Regions from separate parts of the Pantoea sp. SM3640 genome, predicted to be linked through region 2. Evidence: predicted binding sites of a transcription regulator. Region 2 holds the regulator's gene; each other region holds the start of a gene.

Region 1 (4,678 bases), 1.1 Mb from region 2:
CAGCACTTCACGGTTACCATTGTGTCCTGGTGCAGAGACGATGCCCTGCGCTTCCATCTGCTCAATGATACGTGCCGCGCGGTTATAGCCGATGCGGAACTGACGCTGAACGCCTGAAATCGAGGCTCGGCGCTTATCGACCACAAAGCCGACTGCCTGATCGAACAGCGGATCAAGTTCTTCATCGCTATCGATGCCACCGGCACTTTCGCTCTCTTCGCCTGCCGTAATACTGTCGATATATTGCGGACGACCACGTGCTTTCCAGTCCTGAACCACCGCATGTACTTCCTGGTCACGCACAAAGGCACCGTGAACACGAACCGGCAGTGAGGAGTTTGGCGGCATGTAAAGCATGTCACCCATACCCAGCAGGGATTCCGCGCCGCCCTGATCGAGAATGGTACGGGAGTCTATCTTGCTCGAAACGGTAAAGGCGATACGTGTCGGGATGTTCGCTTTGATCAGGCCAGTAATCACATCTACGGATGGACGCTGTGTTGCCAGCACCAGATGGATACCCGCAGCACGGGCTTTCTGTGCCAGGCGCGCAATCAGCTCTTCAACCTTTTTACCCACTGCCATGATCAGGTCAGCAAACTCATCGACCATTACCACGATATACGGCAGTTTCTCCAGAACCGGCGGGGTCATATCCATGCTGTCGCCCGGTTTCCAGAACGGATCAGGAATCGGACGGCCCATCGCTTCGGCCTGCTCCACTTTCTCGTTGTAACCCGCCAGGTTACGCACGCCCAGCGCCGACATCAGCTTATAGCGACGCTCCATTTCGCCGACGCTCCAGCGCAGCGCATTCGCGGCGTCCTTCATGTCGGTGACCACTTCGGTCAGCAGGTGCGGAATGCCTTCGTAAACCGACAGCTCCAGCATTTTCGGGTCGATCATAATGAAGCGAACTTCTTCTGGTGTCGCCTTGTAGAGCATGCTGATGATCATAGCGTTCACGCCCACGGACTTACCGGAACCGGTAGTACCGGCAACAAGTAAGTGCGGCATTTTCGCCAGATCGGCCACGACCGGCTGACCGGCAATGTCTTTACCCAGCACGACGGCCAGTGGCGACGGGTTGTCGCGGAATTTAGGGCAATCCAGGACTTCACGCAGATAAACGGTCTGACGATGTTTGTTTGGCAGTTCCAGGCCCACATAAGGTTTGCCAGGGATCACTTCCACCACGCGAACCGCGACAGTCGAGAGTGATCGTGCCAGGTCGCGCGACAGGTTAGAGATACGTGCTGCTTTTACACCCGGCGCCAGGTCAAGCTCGAAACGGGTGATAACCGGGCCAGGTGAGATGCCAACCACTTCGGCTTTAACGCGGTAATCGCCTAAGCGTGACTCCACCAGACGGGCAGTCTGCTCCAGCGAGAACATATCAACCGGCTCTTCCTCTTCAGGAGGCGCCGTCAGCAGATCCAGCGAAGGCAGTGGCGTGGACGGTTTCTCCAGCGGCTGCTCGTGGCGCATCAGGAACGGATGGATCAGGCTGTCATGCAGTGAAGGTTTCGCTTCTTCAACTGGCTGAACCGGCTCAACGGCTGGCGTCCCATAAGACGGCGCAGAATAAGCCGGGGCCTGAGGTGCCGCTGGTGCATGATAGGCAGGCTCTGCGGGTGCCGCAGGCGTCACTGGCGCACTATAGGCAGGTTCTGCTGGTGCAAAACGGGCAGGTGCAGGCACCTGAGCCAGTGCCTGAGGACTAGAGACCTCACTCACCTGCTGCCACGGTTCGTGTGAAACCGCAGGCGCTTCCGGCTCCGGCGTCGCAGCAATGGTAAACAGCGGTTCAGACGGGCCGTCATCCACCAGATCTTTCATCGGTGAAAAATCGAACGCGGAGGCAGTATCAATATTCAATACCGGCTCTTTTCTCACTTCAGGTTCATAGCGCTGCTGTTGCTGCTCGGCGAACTGACGTGCCAGTGCATGCTGCTGCTGCGCATCCTGCTCCTCTTCTTCGTCCTGCTGCCAGCTGGTGCCGTAACGCTGCTGCTGTTCAGACTGGAAGGCCTGACGCAGTTCAGCCTGCTGCAATGCCTCTTCAGCATCAGGTGCAGTGGAAACCGACGTAGCCGATGCCGTTTCGCTCTCTTCCGCTTTGGCTTTCTCTTCAGCCATGCGCTGAGAAGGTAACTTAATGCCATAAGAAGCCAGCTCACGACGCGTAGGCAGTTTTACCGGATTAGGACGCGGCAGCGCCGGTCCGATACCCTGCTTAACCTGAGGATTCAGATTGGTTTCAGGGGCTAAGTCGAAAACAGGCGCAGTACGTGTGGCCGCCGTTCCGGCAGCGGCGGCTGTTGCGGCCGCAGGGATCGCTGATGTGTCACGCCAGTTACCCATTTTAGGTTCGTCATCGTCGTAAGCATTGAACGATGGCGCAGCCGGAGCTTCGTCTGGCATTTCAAAGTGGTAAAGCGGTGGTGAAGCTGCGGCTGCAGAAGCACTCTGCGCTGGAGCCGTCGTTGCACCATAAGATGCAGGGATGTTCTGTGCAGATGCTGGAGCAGGTTGTGCCGTCGACGATGCAGGTATTGCTGCTGACGCGGCAGGTGCCGATGCAGTAAAGGCCGCTGCAGCAGGTGCCGCGGTAACCGGCGCTGCGGGAGCGATGGTCACCTCTGCAGCTTCCGCAGTGGCGGCTACCGCCGCACTGGTTGCGGCTGCTGCTTTCGCCAGTAGCGGATCCGGCTGTGTCGGCACAGGCTGAGCGGCAAGCAGCACATCATCTTCCTGATCGACAGCACGCGGCGCAGACAGCAGCACGTCATCATCCTGATCGGAGGCATGCAATGCAGGGACATCCGCATAATCTTGCGCGTCGCGTTCGTCATCCTCTTCCTGCCAGGGTTCATCGTGACGTGAGCGGTTGCTGGCAAACGTCAGGACGCCCATGACGACACCACCAATTCTTTCTGCAATGGTGAGCCAGGACCAGCCGGTATACAGGGTTATCCCCGCCGCCCAGACGCAGAGCAGCATCAGCGTGCCGCCAGCCGGACTGAACCAGGGGGCAATAGCATTACTGACCAGGCTACCAATCACGCCGCCTGAAGCGAAGTACCAGATATCATCAGCGTTCAGCGCTGCCATACCACAGGTCGTTACCACCAGCGCAAGAACGCCAATTAAGCGTAACCCGACGGCAAAGTAGTCAAAATAGTCCTGGCTGTCGCGCTGACGGAAAGCAATCCAGCACAAACCCAGAATGACGGGCGGAATGGCGTACGCCATCACACCAAAGATGAAGAGTAAGGTGTCAGCCAGCCAGGCACCGACGCTGCCGCCGATATTATGGATAGGTTCATGCCAGGCCGTTTGCGACCAGCTCGGATCGGAAGGGTTAAAACTGACCAGTGAAACCATCAGGTAAATGGCAAACAGCGCCACCAGAATGAGCAACGCTTCCAGCAGACGACGTCCACTGCTCAGCGATTGTAACGAAACGTCTTTATCTTCTGTATATTCCTGGCTCAAGAGGACTCTCCAGGTGCCTGTAAAGTAAGAAGCAACAGCGTCGGGCAAGCCCGACGCTGATCCTGTATGAATGCACAGGAGTGTACCGAAATCTCACAGGTTTTGCACCTGCCCCGCATCAGCGAGTTTTGATCACCAGCCGATTGCTCTGTTTGACCTCTTCCATCACCACATAAGTTCGCGTGTCGTTTACGCCCGGCAGGCGCAACAGGGTTTCGCCCAGCAGCTTACGGTAGGCAGACATATCAGGTACGCGCGTTTTCAGCAGGTAGTCGAAATCGCCGGAAACGAGGTGACACTCTTGAGTTTCCTCAAGTTTTTGCACAGCGGCGTTAAATTGCTCAAACACATCCGGCGCACCACGATTCAGAGTAATCTCAACGAATACCAGCAGAGAGGCATCCAGATAGTGCGGGTTTAACTGCGCAGTGTAACCAAGAATAAATCCCTGGCGTTCGAGACGGCGTACACGCTCAAGACATGGCGTAGGCGATAAGCCTACGCGTTTGGAAAGCTCTACGTTTGAAATGCGACCATCTTTCTGAAGTTCATTCAGAATGTTCCTGTCAATTCTGTCGAGGTCTTTCCCGGGGCGTTTCTTATTGTCTACCATTATTATTGTCTCTCTTAATTCCTTCCCTTTACCTGCCACGCCCTGAAAACGCTCAATGTTCGGGGCATTTCTGAAGTGAGCTAACAGAGCCTGTGATCTGACACCTATCGATATGACGCATGTTGTCTGTCCACATCATGCGTCATTATCCATATCAGGCTGCTTTTATTCGGCGTTACACGCAAAACAGGCGACGAAAACCTGTTTTGTTCCGATAAATGTTATTCGCTTCTGATAATGTTTTCGCAAAAGCGCAGGCGATTGTCAAAGTAAAATCACCAAATTCAGGACAAGATGCCAGACAGACCGCTGGGTATCTGTTTTTAAATGAGTATTTTTCCACTTTTGCACCCTTTAAAGCCGATTTTTGCCCCATTCTGGCGCATTGACCAGGCAAAACCGCCGCTCATCGTCTACGCCACTTGCAGCTATCGTTAACAAAATTGGCTAAGTCTTGTTATTGTCGCCGGATATTCCCTACAATCGCAGGCTATGTCAGCCGAATGAAACTGAGGAACGCATGAGTACGGCCAAACACAGTAAGTTACTCATTCTGGGCTCCGGCCC
Region 2 (4,678 bases):
CATTTGCCTGCCATCACCTGAGAAATTGTCATTGAAACATTCAACGACTGAATAGTTTGTTAGCCCTATTGTGAACCCTGGCTAACGCGTTATTGCTGTGAATTCAAAGGAAACAGTGTCTTAATTCAAAGGATTGGACGTTTTCCAATCAAAAAACCGTTGTAATTGTTCAGACTGTGTCGGGTTATTTCAAATACTGCCAGACTTTCCTTAAGTCTTTCTGAACATTACTTCTTAACTCAGTGAGATGCAAAGCAAAATGCCAACAAATTCCGCTTCATGTCGATTGAGAATGGATCTGATTTCTCGTCAGATTTGAGATAGATAGCGGCTTAAATTCTTAAAATGCTGTTTTAACAGGCAAATAATGCTGTTTTAACAGGCGAAAACGAACATCAGCGCCGCAAAACTATGTGTGATAAAATAACATCACTTATCCAGCGGAGAATTTTTCATGACAAACATGACATCGCAGCAAATTTTGATTCAGGCTGAAAAAATGTGCCTGCAGCGCGGTGTACGTCTGACTTCGCAGCGTGCTGAGGTATTGCGCCTGATGGCCGAACAGCCTGGCTCGATCAGCGCCTACGATCTGCTGGATCAACTCCGCATCAGCGAACCGCAGGCCAAGCCGCCCACCGTCTATCGTGCGCTGGATTTCCTGCTGGAGCAGGGTTTCATACATCGGGTGGAGTCCAACAATAGCTACGTTATGTGTCACCACTTCGAGGCACCGGCACATACCTCAGTGATGCTGATCTGCGACCGCTGTGCAGCAGTAACGGAGAAACAGGCGCAGGGCGTGGAGAAGATTATCGCGACGCTGGCGGGTGAAGCGCAGTTCGCTTTACGCCACAGTGTGATTGAAGCGCATGGTTTATGTGAAAATTGTGCTGCAGTAGAAGCCTGTACGCACCATGAAAGCTGCGAACACGATCATCAGGATGAGGGGAAAAAGCGGGGAAAACGCGGGTAACTGGCGCATCCTTGTGTGGTTCCGGTGCGGGTGCACCGGAATGTGTTAACTGATCAGCGCTGCATTACCAGCGGTGGTCTTTATTCTGGCCTTCCCAGTCCGTCACTTCACGCTCTGCTTCATCTTTCGCATAGCCATAACGTTCCTGGATTTTGCCGACCAGCTGATCGCGTTTGCCTTCGATAACCTGCATGTCATCGTCGGTCAGCTTGCCCCATTTCTCTTTCATTGTGCCTTTGAACTGCTTCCAGTTGCCGCTCGCTTCGTCTTTATTCATGGCAGACCTCCAATCCTCGGGGTTTAACAATTATCTTGTTACTTAACAAAATAACGATATAAAGCGCTGGTTAACTGCGCCGGATAAAGTTAATTGTAGCAACCAGATTCAAAAACCCGGAATAATACGGAATAATCTGTATCAATCTGTGCAGCGTCAGGCATCAAACCAGCTGTTCTGACGCCAGTGCCTGCGCCAGATGAGCCACAGTGACAGACCGCGCAGCGCCAGGAAAACCGTTACCGCCAGCCACAGTCCGTGATTGCCCAGCGCCGGTACGCTCAACAGCGTCAGAAAGTAGCCTGCTGCTGCTATCACCATGCTATTACGCATCTCACGTCCGCGCGTCGCGCCGATGAACATCCCATCCAGCAGATAACACCAGACGCCGATCAGCGGCATAACGATCTGCCAGACCAGATAGCGGTCAGCACTTTGTTGCAGCGAAGGAAGGGAGGTCAACAGGGTAACAATCTGCGAGCCAGCAATGGCATAGATCAGCGAGAAGAAAAGCGCCACCACCACCGCCTGCCGACAGGCAGAGTGCCAGACATGCCACAGTTTGCTGCCATCTTTTGCACCATGCGCCTCGCCGGCAAACGCTTCAACCGCGTAGGCGAAGCCATCCAGCGCATAGGCCGTGAACGTAATGAACATCAGCAATACCGCGTTAACTGCCACCACATCCGGGCCAAGCCGCGCGCCCAGCACGGTCAGCGAGGCGAAACAGAGTTGCAGCATTAGTGAGCGCAGCATGATATCCCGGTTCAGCCGCAGCAGTCGGCCGCTGTCACCGCGCCAGCTCTGCTTCAACAGGCTTAGCGAAATGCCGCGCAGCTTCAGGACCCGCCAGACCATGATGCTGCCGACACCCAGCGTAATGTACTCCGCCAGCGCCGTGGCGGTTGCTGCACCCGCGACACCCCAGTGCAGACCCATCACCAGCCAGAGATCGAGCACGATATTAACCACATTGCCCACCACCAGCAGGATCACCGGCGCGCGCGCATACTGCACGCCCAGCAGCCAGCCCAGAATGACCAGATTTGCCAGCGTAGCAGGCGCGCTGAGCCAGCGAATCTGAATAAACAGCGCCGCCTGTTCCAGTACCGCGGGATTGCCGCCAACCAGATGGGTCGCCAGCTGAATAATCGGATAACGTAAAGCGATGAACAGTACACCTGCCAGCAGCGCAATAATCAGCGGCTGCGTCAGCGCGCGTGCCAGCGCAGTTTTATCGCCCGCACCAAACGCCTGCGCCGTAAGGCCAGTCGTACTCATTCGAAGGAAAAGCAGCAGCATAAAGAGGAAGCTGGTCACCGTGGTCCCGACCGCAACCCCGCCAAGATAGACAGGGCTGTCGAGATGACCTATTACTGCCGTATCAACCACCCCCAGTAAGGGAACGGTGATATTTGAAAGGATCATTGGCAGCGCAAGCCGCCAGAGATTTTTATCGGTTGCCGTGATAAAGCGCATTCGCCGTTCCGTGCTCGGTGTCGCTGCGCAAAACAGGCAGCGACAAAATTAGGGCAGACAGAATAGCATCAGAAAAGGCGAATGCACGCAGGCCTCAAATCAGAGCCACTCGCCGTTGCGCACCACACCAACCGCCAGACCTTCAATGGTCAGGGACTGTGCACGGGTATCGACAACAATCGGGTCAAAATCACTGTTTTCAGGCAGCAGATGCACGATAGCACCCTGCTTTTTCCAGCGCTTAACGGTGACTTCATCATCAATGCGGGCAACGACAACCTGGCCGTTGCGTACATCCTGGGTTTTATGTACCGCGAGCAGGTCGCCATCCATAATCCCGATATCTTTCATCGACATTCCGCTGACGCGCAGCAGGAAGTCGGCAGACGGCTTAAACAGGCCCGGATCGACCTTGTAGTGGGTTTCGATATGTTCCTGCGCCATGATCGGCTCACCGGCAGCAACCCGGCCAATCAACGGTATGCCTTCTGAGGCTTCTTCTTCCATTAGCAGACGAATGCCGCGCGATGCACCGGAAACGATCTCGATAACGCCTTTACGCGCCAGCGCTTTCAGGTGCTCTTCTGCCGCATTCGGTGAGCGGAAGCCCAGTTGTGCAGCAATCTCTGCGCGCGTAGGCGGCATGCCTGTTGAAGAAATATGGTCGCGAATCAGGTCATAGACCTGCTGCTGCCTGCTGGTTAATGCTTTCATCCCGCCCCCTGGTTGTTTATACAGTCGCTGTGAGTATATACAGGTATTGGCGAAATGGAAACCGATTGTCAGGCAAAACGCGGCTTCCGGCGCGATATGGAACGCTTATCGCAAATGTGTCCAGAGCAGCGCGATCCAGACAAACAGTGCCAGTAAGATGCTGATCAGTACCGCCGCAGAGCCCATATCTTTGGCCCGGCCCGCCAGCGGATGATGCTCCTGACCGATGCGGTCAACGACCGCTTCAATGGCGCTATTGAGGATTTCAACAATGACCACCAGCACCACCGACCCAATCATCAGGATGCGTGAGACCACATCGACATCCAGCCAGCAGGCGATAATAATGGCGACCAGCGCAGCCAGTGCCTCCTGACGAAACGCCGCTTCATGTTGCCAGGCGGCACGCAGTCCCTGCCAGGAGTAACCTGCGGCTTTAACTATTCTGATAAGTCCGGTGGCATTATTTGCCATGATGTGGGAACCCTTTTATCGGATTGACGTCAATGTCTGGGCTGCGTGCAATTGGCACCACCACAGATCTTCGCTGCACTTTCTGGTATGCTTGCGGCGCTTTGCTAACAAGAGGCTTCATGTTGTCTATGTCAGGTTGGCGTAAACTCTATTACAAATTGCTTAATTTACCACTGTCGTTTTTGGTAAAAAGTAAGGCCATTCCGGCCGATCCCGTGTCTGAACATGGTCTGGATCCGACCCGACCTATTATGTATGTTTTGCCTTACGATTCGAAGGCCGACTTACTGACTTTACGCGCGCAGTGTCTGCGGCATCATCTGCCTGACCCACTCTCTCCGCTGGAGATTGATGGTTCACTGCTGCCGCGCCACGTATTTATCCACGATGGCCCGCGCGTCTTTCCCTATTTCGTGCCCAGCGTGGAATCGGTGAAAATCTTTCACGATTACCTCGATCTGCATCGCAATAATCCTACGCTGGATATCCAGATGCTGCCGGTCACGGTGATGTTTGGCCGCGCACCAGGACGTGAAGTCCAGGGCGAAGCCACGCCACACCTGCGGGTGCTGAACGGCGTACAGAAATTCTTTGCGGTGATCTGGCACGGACGCGACAGTTTTGTTCGCTTCTCGCCGACCGTTTCGCTGCGCCGCATGGCCACGGAACACGGTACGGATAAGTCGATCGCCCAGAAGCTGGCTCGCGTGGCGCGCATCCATTTTGCCCGTCAGCGGCTGGCGGCGATTGGCCCGCGG
Region 3 (4,678 bases), 920 kb from region 2:
CAGGGCAATCAGCAGGTTATCTTCCACACTCATCTGGGTAAAAATGTGGCGGCCCTGTGGCACATAGCCGATGCCCATCTGCGCCCGCTGTTCGGCCGGTTGCAGCAGCAAATCTTCCGGCGGCGAGCCATCCTCTTTCCAGGAAATGGTGCCGCTGTTAATCGGCAGTCTGCCCATGATGCAGTTGACCAGCGTGGTCTTGCCCATGCCAGGACGGCCCAGAATGCCGGTGCAGGTGCCAGGCGACAGATCCAGGTCCACATCCCACAGGATATGGTTCTGACCGTAAAATTGATTTACCGAACGTAGACTCAGCATCTGACACTCTCCTTCCCGATCATTAGCCTGATTGCTTCCGCTCTTTGTCGTCTGGCAAACAAGTCATCAGCAACGGCAGCCTCACCATTGCAGCACAGTGCGCGTAAAGCGCGGTGACGTTACTGACTCCTGCAATTCCCAGGCCAGATCTTAAAACGGCCCTGTTTCCTGCTGAAGTGCGCTGTATCAGGGAGGAAAGGTGAGAAAAACTTATCAATTACCCATGGTCATCACGCGCCTGCACTTTTACAGTGCCTGTGGGCGCTGTTTGTGGTGCAGACGTGCTGCGGTAACGCAGAATGTCTGATTAAGAATCTTAGTGGAACGATGAAAATTTGCGTGCCACGCCAGGCGACAGAATAAAAATGCAGAATAATCCGTCAGCAGCCGACGCGAAATTTAACGCAAAAAAAATTATTTTCAACGAGGCGGGACGGCAGGGAAAAATTATACACAGCTGATGGCGGCGGGGCTGCCATCACTTATCCACTATTCCTGTGGATAACCTTGTGCATTAGGTAATGAAAACCGGTTAGAAGCGAGGAAATACGCGGCCTGGTAACATAATGACGAGATTCTGGCCTTATTAGCTTAAACCAGTAAAATCAGCTGGTTATCAAAAAACAAGCCTGCGAATTTTCTGTCAGGTAACCGAACTGTAATTTTGTGACGTTCTATTGACAAATGTTAAATCCGATCCCGGTCTGGGGATAACATTGCGCAACACGCTTTGCGATATCACGTATCTGAAGCAGGCGGGCTAAGTCTTACCCTGATTGCATTAACCTTGCACGATTACTGTTTTTATATCCAGTATTATTTTCTGGCAAAATCACCATAGCAGAGTAAAATAAGTGCCTGCCCGCCGACTTCTCCAGCAGGAACTGCATTCATGACCAAAGCTTTTAAACTCAATTCCGCTTTTAAACCTTCGGGCGACCAGCCTGAGGCGATCCGTCGCCTGGAAGAGGGGCTGGAGGATGGACTGGCCCATCAGACCTTATTAGGCGTAACCGGCTCCGGTAAAACCTTTACTGTCGCCAACGTCATTGCCGACCTCAATCGTCCGACGATGGTGCTGGCACCGAACAAAACGCTGGCGGCGCAGCTCTATGGCGAGATGAAAGAGTTTTTCCCGGATAACGCCGTCGAGTTTTTCGTCTCTTACTACGACTACTATCAGCCTGAAGCCTATGTGCCGAGCTCCGACACCTTTATTGAAAAGGATGCGTCGGTGAATGAACACATCGAACAGATGCGTCTGTCAGCGACCAAGGCGCTGCTGGAGCGGCGCGATGTTATCGTGGTGGCGTCGGTTTCGGCGATCTACGGTCTGGGCGATCCCGATCTCTATCTGAAAATGATGCTGCACCTGACCCGCGGCATGATTATCGATCAGCGCAGCATCCTGCGCCGCCTCTCAGAGCTGCAGTACACCCGCAACGATCAGGCGTTTCAGCGCGGCACCTTCCGCGTGCGTGGCGAAGTGATCGATATCTTCCCGGCGGAGTCGGACGATATTGCGCTGCGCGTCGAACTGTTTGACGAAGAGGTCGAGCGTCTTTCGCTGTTCGACCCGCTGACCGGGCAGATCGATTCAGTGGTGCCGCGCTTTACCATTTATCCCAAGACGCACTACGTCACGCCGCGTGAGCGCATTCTGCAGGCGATGGAAGACATCAAAGTCGAGCTGGCGGATCGCCGCCGGGTGCTGCTGGAGAACAATAAACTGCTGGAAGAGCAGCGTATTACTCAGCGTACCCAGTTTGATCTGGAGATGATGAGTGAGCTGGGTTACTGCTCCGGCATCGAGAACTACTCGCGCTACCTCTCCGCACGCGGACCGGGCGAAGCGCCACCGACGCTGTTTGACTATCTCCCTGCCGATGGCCTGCTGGTGGTGGATGAGTCGCACGTCACCATCCCGCAGATTGGCGGCATGTACAAAGGGGACCGGGCGCGCAAAGAGACGCTGGTGGAGTATGGCTTCCGCCTGCCGTCGGCGCTGGACAACCGTCCGATGAAGTTTGAAGAGTTTGAGGCGCTGGCCCCGCAGACCATCTATGTCTCGGCAACGCCGGGCAAATATGAGCTGGAAAAATCGGGCGACGAAGTGGTCGATCAGGTGGTGCGTCCTACCGGTCTGCTGGATCCGATCATCGAAGTGCGTCCGGTCGGCACCCAGGTTGACGATCTGCTGTCGGAAATCCATCAGCGCGTGGCGATCAACGAACGTGTGCTGGTGACGGTGCTGACCAAGCGCATGGCGGAAGATCTCACTGAATATCTGACGGAGCATGGCGAGAAGGTGCGCTATCTGCACTCCGACATCGACACCGTAGAGCGTATGGAGATTATCCGCGACTTACGTCTGGGTGAGTTTGATGTGCTGGTGGGCATCAACTTACTGCGTGAGGGGCTGGATATGCCGGAAGTGTCGCTGGTGGCGATTCTGGATGCGGATAAAGAGGGCTTCCTGCGTTCCGAACGATCGCTGATTCAGACCATTGGTCGTGCGGCGCGTAACATCAACGGTAAAGCGATTCTCTATGGCGATAAAATCACGCCGTCGATGGCGCGTGCCATTGAAGAGACAGAGCGCCGCCGCGAGAAACAGCAGCTGCACAACGAAAAGAATGGCATTGTGCCGCAGGGCCTGAACAAGAAGATCACGGATATTCTGGAGCTGGGCAAGAATGTGGTGAAAACCCGCGGCAAAGCGAAACCGGCTCGTCCTGGCGAGGCTCAGGCACTGGCCGATTTCCAGCTGTTAACGCCGCAGGCGCTGCAGAAGAAAATCCACGAGCTGGAAGGGCAGATGCAGCAGCACGCGCAGAACCTGGAGTTCGAACAGGCGGCCAGCGTGCGCGATCAGCTGCATGAGCTGCGAACGCTGTTTATCGCGGCCTCGTAGTGCCGTCAAAGCTCTGAATGGCGTGTTCCAGCGCCACCCGTAACAGCTGGCGGTCGTGACGATATTTAATGTCGGCGGCCTCCAGCGGTTCACGGACAATCAGCCGGTTTTCAATGCCCTCTGTGGCGACCGACGGTCCGACCACTACGGCATCGATCACCCGCTTGCCGATATAACGTTCCATCATCTGTAGCTTGTCAGCCACTGAAAGACTGGCCGCGGCGGGGCTGAGCTCACGGCCCAGATTGCCGATAAACACCATAGTGGCAGGCGTGCGACGCAGGGCCTGTGCCATCTCTTCCATCAGCAGAATCGGCATCAGGCTGGTGTAGAAACTGCCTGGACCAATCAGGATCAGATCCGCTTCTGCAATGGCCTGCAGCGCTTCCCGCGTCGGCTGGACGTTGGGATGCAGCATCAGCTCCTGCGGCGGCTGCTTCATCTCATCGATGGCGGTTTCGCCGTAAACCATATTGCCTTCGGCATCCATCGCCACCAGGTCCACCGGCTGCTCCGACATCGGGATTAAAAAGGCGTCGACCTTCAGCAGGTTACGGATGATGTTGATCGCTTCCAGCGGGCGAACGCTCAGATGATCCAGCGCCCGTAGCATCAGATTGCCGAGGTTGTGACCGGCCAGTTCGCCGTTACCGGCAAAACGGTACTCGAACATCGCGGAGGCGACGCTGGGTTCTGCAATCAGCTGGTTCAGGCAGTTGCGCATGTCGCCCCAGGCGATACCGCCTTCGGATCGACGAATGCGGCCGGTCGATCCGCCATTGTCGGTGGTGGTGACGATGCCGGTGAGACGGGAGCCCAGCGGGGAAAGGGCCGACATCACGCGGCCTAAACCGTGTCCGCCGCCCAGTGCCACAACGCGATCAAGATCGGCCAGTGTGCGATTCATACTTCTCCTTAACATCTCGTCGCGTAGCGTGGCTCTAAACGCTAATCCCGCGCGGATGACTTGCGTCAAAATCTGGATCGCATTTTAACGTATCCTGTCGCGAAAATGCGGTGAAAATTCGATATGTATAAGAATATATAGCGAAAAGAGCAAATGGAAGAGTGAGGAAATTCACGCTACCATCATGTTTACCGCGCTGATCAACGGGTCAGCGTACACTCAAGCCTGAATGCCTAAGTCTGCGGATAGGGGGTTCAGGCCGTAGCCATCGAGCTGCCAGGGTGCAGGAAGAAATGACTGCATCTCCCAATCTGGAAAGGTGTTCTGGTGTCACAATTTACTGATGCATACGCGCGTAAGTTCTATTACCTGCGCCTGTCGGTCACGGATGTCTGTAATTTCCGCTGTACCTATTGTCTTCCTGACGGCTACAAACCGCAGGGAATTCGTAACAAAAGCTTTCTCTCTCTGGATGAAATCCGCCGCGTCACGCGGGCTTTCGCCGCAGCCGGAACCGAAAAAGTGCGGCTGACCGGTGG
Region 4 (4,678 bases), 600 kb from region 2:
CTATGCGCACAACGGTCAGCTTAAGGGCTATCGTCAGCTGGAGACCGGTACATTCCGGCCGGTGGGTGAAACGGACAGTGAGAAGGCGTTCTGCTGGATCCTGCATCAGCTGGCGACGCGCTATCCACGCACGCCGGGCAACTGGCCTGCGGTGTTTCGTTTTATCGGAGAGCTGGCCGGTTCGTTGCGGCAGAAGGGCGTGTTTAACATGCTGTTGTCAGATGGCCGCTATCTGATGGCCTTCTGCTCCACCAACCTGTTCTGGATCACCCGCCGGGCACCGTTTGGCCGGGCGCAATTACTGGATCAGGATGTGGAGGTTGATTTTCAGCAGCACACCACGCCGCATGACGTGGTGACGGTGATTGCTACGCAGCCACTGACGGCCAATGAAACCTGGCAGCGGATTGCGCCAGGTGAATGGGCGTTATTCTGCCTTGGAGAGCGCCAGGAATGAACGTGAAGCGGCTTCGGGACTGGCTAACACCGGTGCCGGGCTGCTGTTCATCACATATTTCCCGCTGGTAACATTGACCATCGGCGGCTGGTGATATTTCGCAAAGTACGCATAGCCCGGCTGCAACTGCTGCCAGAAACTGGCGTCGCTGGAGTAGCGGTGACGCTGCATGTTGCTGTCGGTCATGCGGAACGGATAGATGCTGATGCCAACATCCTGCTGACCGTTACGCAGCGCCGCGTTCACATAGGTAAAAATCTCATCCATATAGGCGTTGGTCATGGCATAGCAGCCAATTGACTTACAGTCGCCATGAATCATCAGGTAGTTGCCGCTATACCCCTGATTACGATCGTACTGATTCGGGAAGCCGATGTTGATCGCGCGATAAAAGCGGCTATCCGGCTTCAGCTGATTCAGCTTCACGTTGTAAAAACCTTCCGGGCTTTTGAAATCGCCTTCACGACGTTTCGGGCCGAGGCCGCCAGAAAAGTTACAGATGCGATAGGTATCCAGCAGGCGGAATTCGTTACCGATTTTGCCGTAGAGTTCGAGCGTGCGTTCTTCCTTGAAGATCTGGATGTAGACCGGGGTGCCGAGTAACTGCTTTTTTAATTCTTTGCTGACCGGTGCCGCTGAGACGGGTTCGGGTGTCATTGCCATGCTGAGGGCTGGCAGTAAAATCATCGCAAACAGGAGTGCGATTTTGCCCATGCTGTGTATACCTTGAGGTGAAGAGAACATGACGCAAAATGTGCGTCTTTGTTTGCATTATCGGAACTGTCCGCTACCGCAGCGCAACATTAAACATTGTCTGTTTTTTTAGCAAGACGCCGACAGCCAGATTCGCGATTTACTGAAAGATATTCGGCCACAAATTTGTAAACTTTAATTGTGGGCCCGACAAATATTGCAGTTACCCCTGCCAACTGTATACTTATCCAGTGCCGGAGGGGGTATGCGTAAAATCATTCATGTCGATATGGACTGCTTCTATGCCGCGGTGGAGATGCGTGATAATCCCCAGCTGCGCGATATCCCGATCGCCATTGGCGGCAGCCGCGAACGCCGCGGCGTGATCAGCACTGCCAACTATCCGGCCCGCAAATTTGGCGTGCGCAGTGCGATGCCAACCGGCATGGCCCTCAAGTTATGCCCGCATCTGCGCCTGCTGCCAGGTCGTTTCGACGCCTACAAAGAAGCGTCCGCGCAGATTCGCGACATCTTTACCCGCTACACACCGCGGATTGAACCGCTCTCCCTTGATGAAGCCTATCTGGATGTCACCGACAGTCCGCACTGTCACGGCTCCGCCACGCTGATGGCACAGGAAATCCGTGCGACCATCTTCCGTGAAACCGGGCTTACCGCGTCAGCGGGTATCGCGCCAATTAAGTTTCTGGCGAAGATCGCCTCGGACCTGAATAAGCCGGACGGACAGTATGTAATTACCCCGCCGGAGATGGCCGGTTTTCTGCTGTCCCTGCCGCTGGCGAAAATTCCCGGTGTCGGCAAGGTCTCGGCCAAAAAGCTGGAGGAGATGGGGCTGCTCACCTGTGGCGACGTACAGAAGGCTGATTTAGCGCTGCTGCTGAAGCGCTTTGGTAAGTTTGGCCGGGTGCTGTGGGAACGCAGCAACGGCATTGATGATCGTGAGGTGATCGTCGAGCGCGAGCGTAAATCACTGGGGGTGGAACGCACGCTGGCGGAAGATATCAGCGACTGGGACGCCTGCCTGGAGATTATCGACTTTCTCTATGCTGAACTGGATCGCCGGCTGACGCAGATTCGACCGGACAAGCAGGTGGCGCGGCAGGGCGTGAAACTGAAGTTCAGCGATTTTCAGCAGACGACCCAGGAGCATATCTGGCCGGTGCTGAATAAAGAGGACATGATTGCCATCGCCCGGAAAACCTGGGATGAGCGTCGCGCCGGGCGTGGCGTGCGGCTGGTGGGACTGCATGTCACCATGGTGGATCCCCAGCTGGAGCGTCAGCTGCTGCTGGGTCTGTAACGGTCAGCCTCACCAGTCGGCAAGGCTGACGCCGGATTACTTCTTGTATTTCGCCTCAAGGGTCGCAAACCACGGTGCGATGAAATCTTCATTGCCGCCCCAGCCCGGAATGATCTTGTTCAGCGAGGCAACGTTCACCGCGCCAGGCTGACTGTTGAGCTGCTGCTGAGAGATCGACGCGGCTTTAAACTGATACGTCGCTGGCGTCTCTTCACCGGCAATCTTCTTCGCCACCAGACGCATATTCACCGCGCCGATGGTTTTAGGATCGACCGCCACCGTCTGCACCCATGGGCTGTTTTTCTCGCGCATCAGCTGCAAATCCTGGTTCGAGACGTCGATGCTGTAGAGCTTAATCTCGGTACGACCATTCTCCTGCAGCGCCTTGTAAGCACCCTGACTGAACGCATCCCAGGCGCCCCAGATGGCATCGATTTTGCCTTTCGGGTATTTCGCCAGAATCGCACCAATCTTGTTAGCGGTGTCGCCCTGAACGTCTGTTGACACTGCGCCAATCGACTCCAGCTGATGAATGCCCGGGTTCTCTTTCAGCAGTTTTTCATACACGACCTGACGGCGCTCCATCGGCGGGAAACCGGCGACCCACAGCTTGACGATATTCGCCTTACCGTTGAAGTCGTGGATAAGTTGACCTAGCGACAGCTGCGCCAGCGAAGCATCATCCTGCGCAGTGACGGTGACGCCAGGAATCGGGTTATCCACCGGGGTATCAAACACGGACAGCTTAATACCGGCATCGGCGATACGCTTTACCAGTCCGCTGGCGTAGGGTGCTTTGCCATGCGACAGCACGATGCCGTCATATTTCTGGCTGATCGCCTGATTCACGAAATCCTGAAAGCGCGCATCATCGCCGTTGCTGAGAAAGGTGCTGACCTTAAAGCCCAGCTGGCGACCCTGCTGTATGGCACCGGCAACAAACTGGGTGGTGTTGTCATCGGAGCCGAGGTTGCGGATCACCGCAATACGAATCGGGCCATCATGGCTGGCGATTGCCGCAGGCACCGGGGTGACGGTGTCCGCGAAGGCGGCGCTGGCGTTCAGCAGGCTCAGGGCCAGCAGCGAGAGTGTTATTTTTTGCATTGTTATCAACTCCGGTAAACGCGCCTCAGCGGCGCTGGATATAGGTAATCGCCAGTGCTAACGCCAGCACCAGTCCTTTAATAATGTCCATGGCGTAGTAGGGTACAGAGAGCATGACCAGGCCGTTCTGCAGCACGCCGAGGATAACCGCGCCGACCAGCGTGCCCAGCGCGTTGGGCTTGCCGGAACCGGCCAGCGAAAAGCCAATCCACGCCGCCGCGACCGCATCCATCAGGTAGCCGCTGCCGGCATTAACCTGCGAGGAACCGATACGTGAAGCAAGCAGGATGCCGCCCAGACCGGCGAGCAGTGAGGCGATCACATAAGCCAGCACCCGGTAGCGGGTGGTACGGATGCCCGAGAGGCGCGCCGCTTCCGGATTACCGCCCAGCGCATACATGCGGCGGCCATGCTTAGTCAGAGATAGCGCCAGCTGTGCGGCAACGGTCACCACCAGCATAATGATGACGATGGTCGGCACCTGACCCAGCAGGCCAAACGCGGCCGGAATAGTGCCTTCCGCCATATCACCGCTCGGCAGCATCATGTTCTCGGTGATCGACCCGCCAAAGCTGTAGGTCATCGCCACACCCTGAATCACGAAGAGTGTCGCCAGCGTCGCCAGCATGTCGGGGATACGCAGGATCACAATCAGGAAGGCGTTAAACAGTCCGACCAGGGTGCAGAGCGCCAGGGTAATCAGGATTGCGGTGGTCGTGCCGAAGCCGTACCAGACAAACAGCGAAATCACTAACGCATTGGCGAGCGAGGCGGTCGAGCCGACCGACAGATCAAAGCCGCCCACGGTCAGCGAGATGGACACGCCGATCGCAATCACCGTCACAATCGCAATCGATCGCAGAATGTTGATGATGTTGTTGGGCTCAAGGAAGCTGTCAGAGGCCAGGCCAAAGGCAGCGATCAGGATCACCACCGTGAGTAACATGCCCCATTTATAGAGAAAGTCGAACAACTGGTGACGCCACGGCGCGGCCGTCAGGTTCAGGCTGGTTTCTTTGCTGCTCACGCAGGGGTTCCTCCGGTGGAATAGAGCAAAAGCGTCTCTTCGGTGACGTCGCGTGCGGCCAGTTCGGCCACAATAC

What was found. Region 2 encodes LexA, which represses DNA repair genes until DNA is damaged. Its sites were predicted from a motif close to TNCTGTATGTACATACAGNA; they were not measured.
Region 1: IV493_RS11655 (DNA translocase FtsK 4TM domain-containing protein) is a predicted target of LexA. The motif match lies at 3,559-3,578, and genes of this name have one in related genera.
Region 3: uvrB (excinuclease ABC subunit UvrB) is a predicted target of LexA. The motif match lies at 1,115-1,134, and genes of this name have one in related genera.
Region 4: dinB (DNA polymerase IV) is a predicted target of LexA. The motif match lies at 1,385-1,404, and genes of this name have one in related genera.

What each region holds. Positions count from the first base shown of each region.
Region 1 covers NZ_CP064872.1:2,504,757-2,509,434, forward strand. Annotated here, with positions in the region: gene IV493_RS11655 (DNA translocase FtsK 4TM domain-containing protein) at 1-3,498, opposite strand, end outside; gene lrp (leucine-responsive transcriptional regulator Lrp) at 3,617-4,111, opposite strand; gene trxB (thioredoxin-disulfide reductase) at 4,632-4,678, shown strand, end outside.
Region 2 covers NZ_CP064872.1:3,575,031-3,579,708, forward strand. Annotated here, with positions in the region: gene traF (conjugal transfer protein TraF) at 1-3, opposite strand, end outside; gene zur (zinc uptake transcriptional repressor Zur) at 455-976, shown strand; gene IV493_RS16615 (CsbD family protein) at 1,041-1,253, opposite strand; gene dinF (MATE family efflux transporter DinF) at 1,410-2,732, opposite strand; gene lexA (transcriptional repressor LexA) at 2,832-3,446, opposite strand; gene IV493_RS16630 (diacylglycerol kinase) at 3,552-3,920, opposite strand; gene plsB (glycerol-3-phosphate 1-O-acyltransferase PlsB) at 4,049-4,678, shown strand, end outside.
Region 3 covers NZ_CP064872.1:2,660,026-2,664,703, reverse strand. Annotated here, with positions in the region: gene IV493_RS12380 (ABC transporter ATP-binding protein) at 1-318, opposite strand, end outside; gene uvrB (excinuclease ABC subunit UvrB) at 1,211-3,232, shown strand; gene yvcK (uridine diphosphate-N-acetylglucosamine-binding protein YvcK) at 3,216-4,139, opposite strand; molybdenum cofactor riboswitch at 4,344-4,477, shown strand; gene moaA (GTP 3',8-cyclase MoaA) at 4,467-4,678, shown strand, end outside.
Region 4 covers NZ_CP064872.1:2,979,248-2,983,925, reverse strand. Annotated here, with positions in the region: gene IV493_RS13980 (class II glutamine amidotransferase) at 1-457, shown strand, start outside; gene dpaA (peptidoglycan meso-diaminopimelic acid protein amidase) at 428-1,171, opposite strand; gene dinB (DNA polymerase IV) at 1,416-2,471, shown strand; gene IV493_RS13965 (sugar ABC transporter substrate-binding protein) at 2,508-3,575, opposite strand; gene IV493_RS13960 (ABC transporter permease) at 3,601-4,602, opposite strand; gene IV493_RS13955 (sugar ABC transporter ATP-binding protein) at 4,599-4,678, opposite strand, start outside.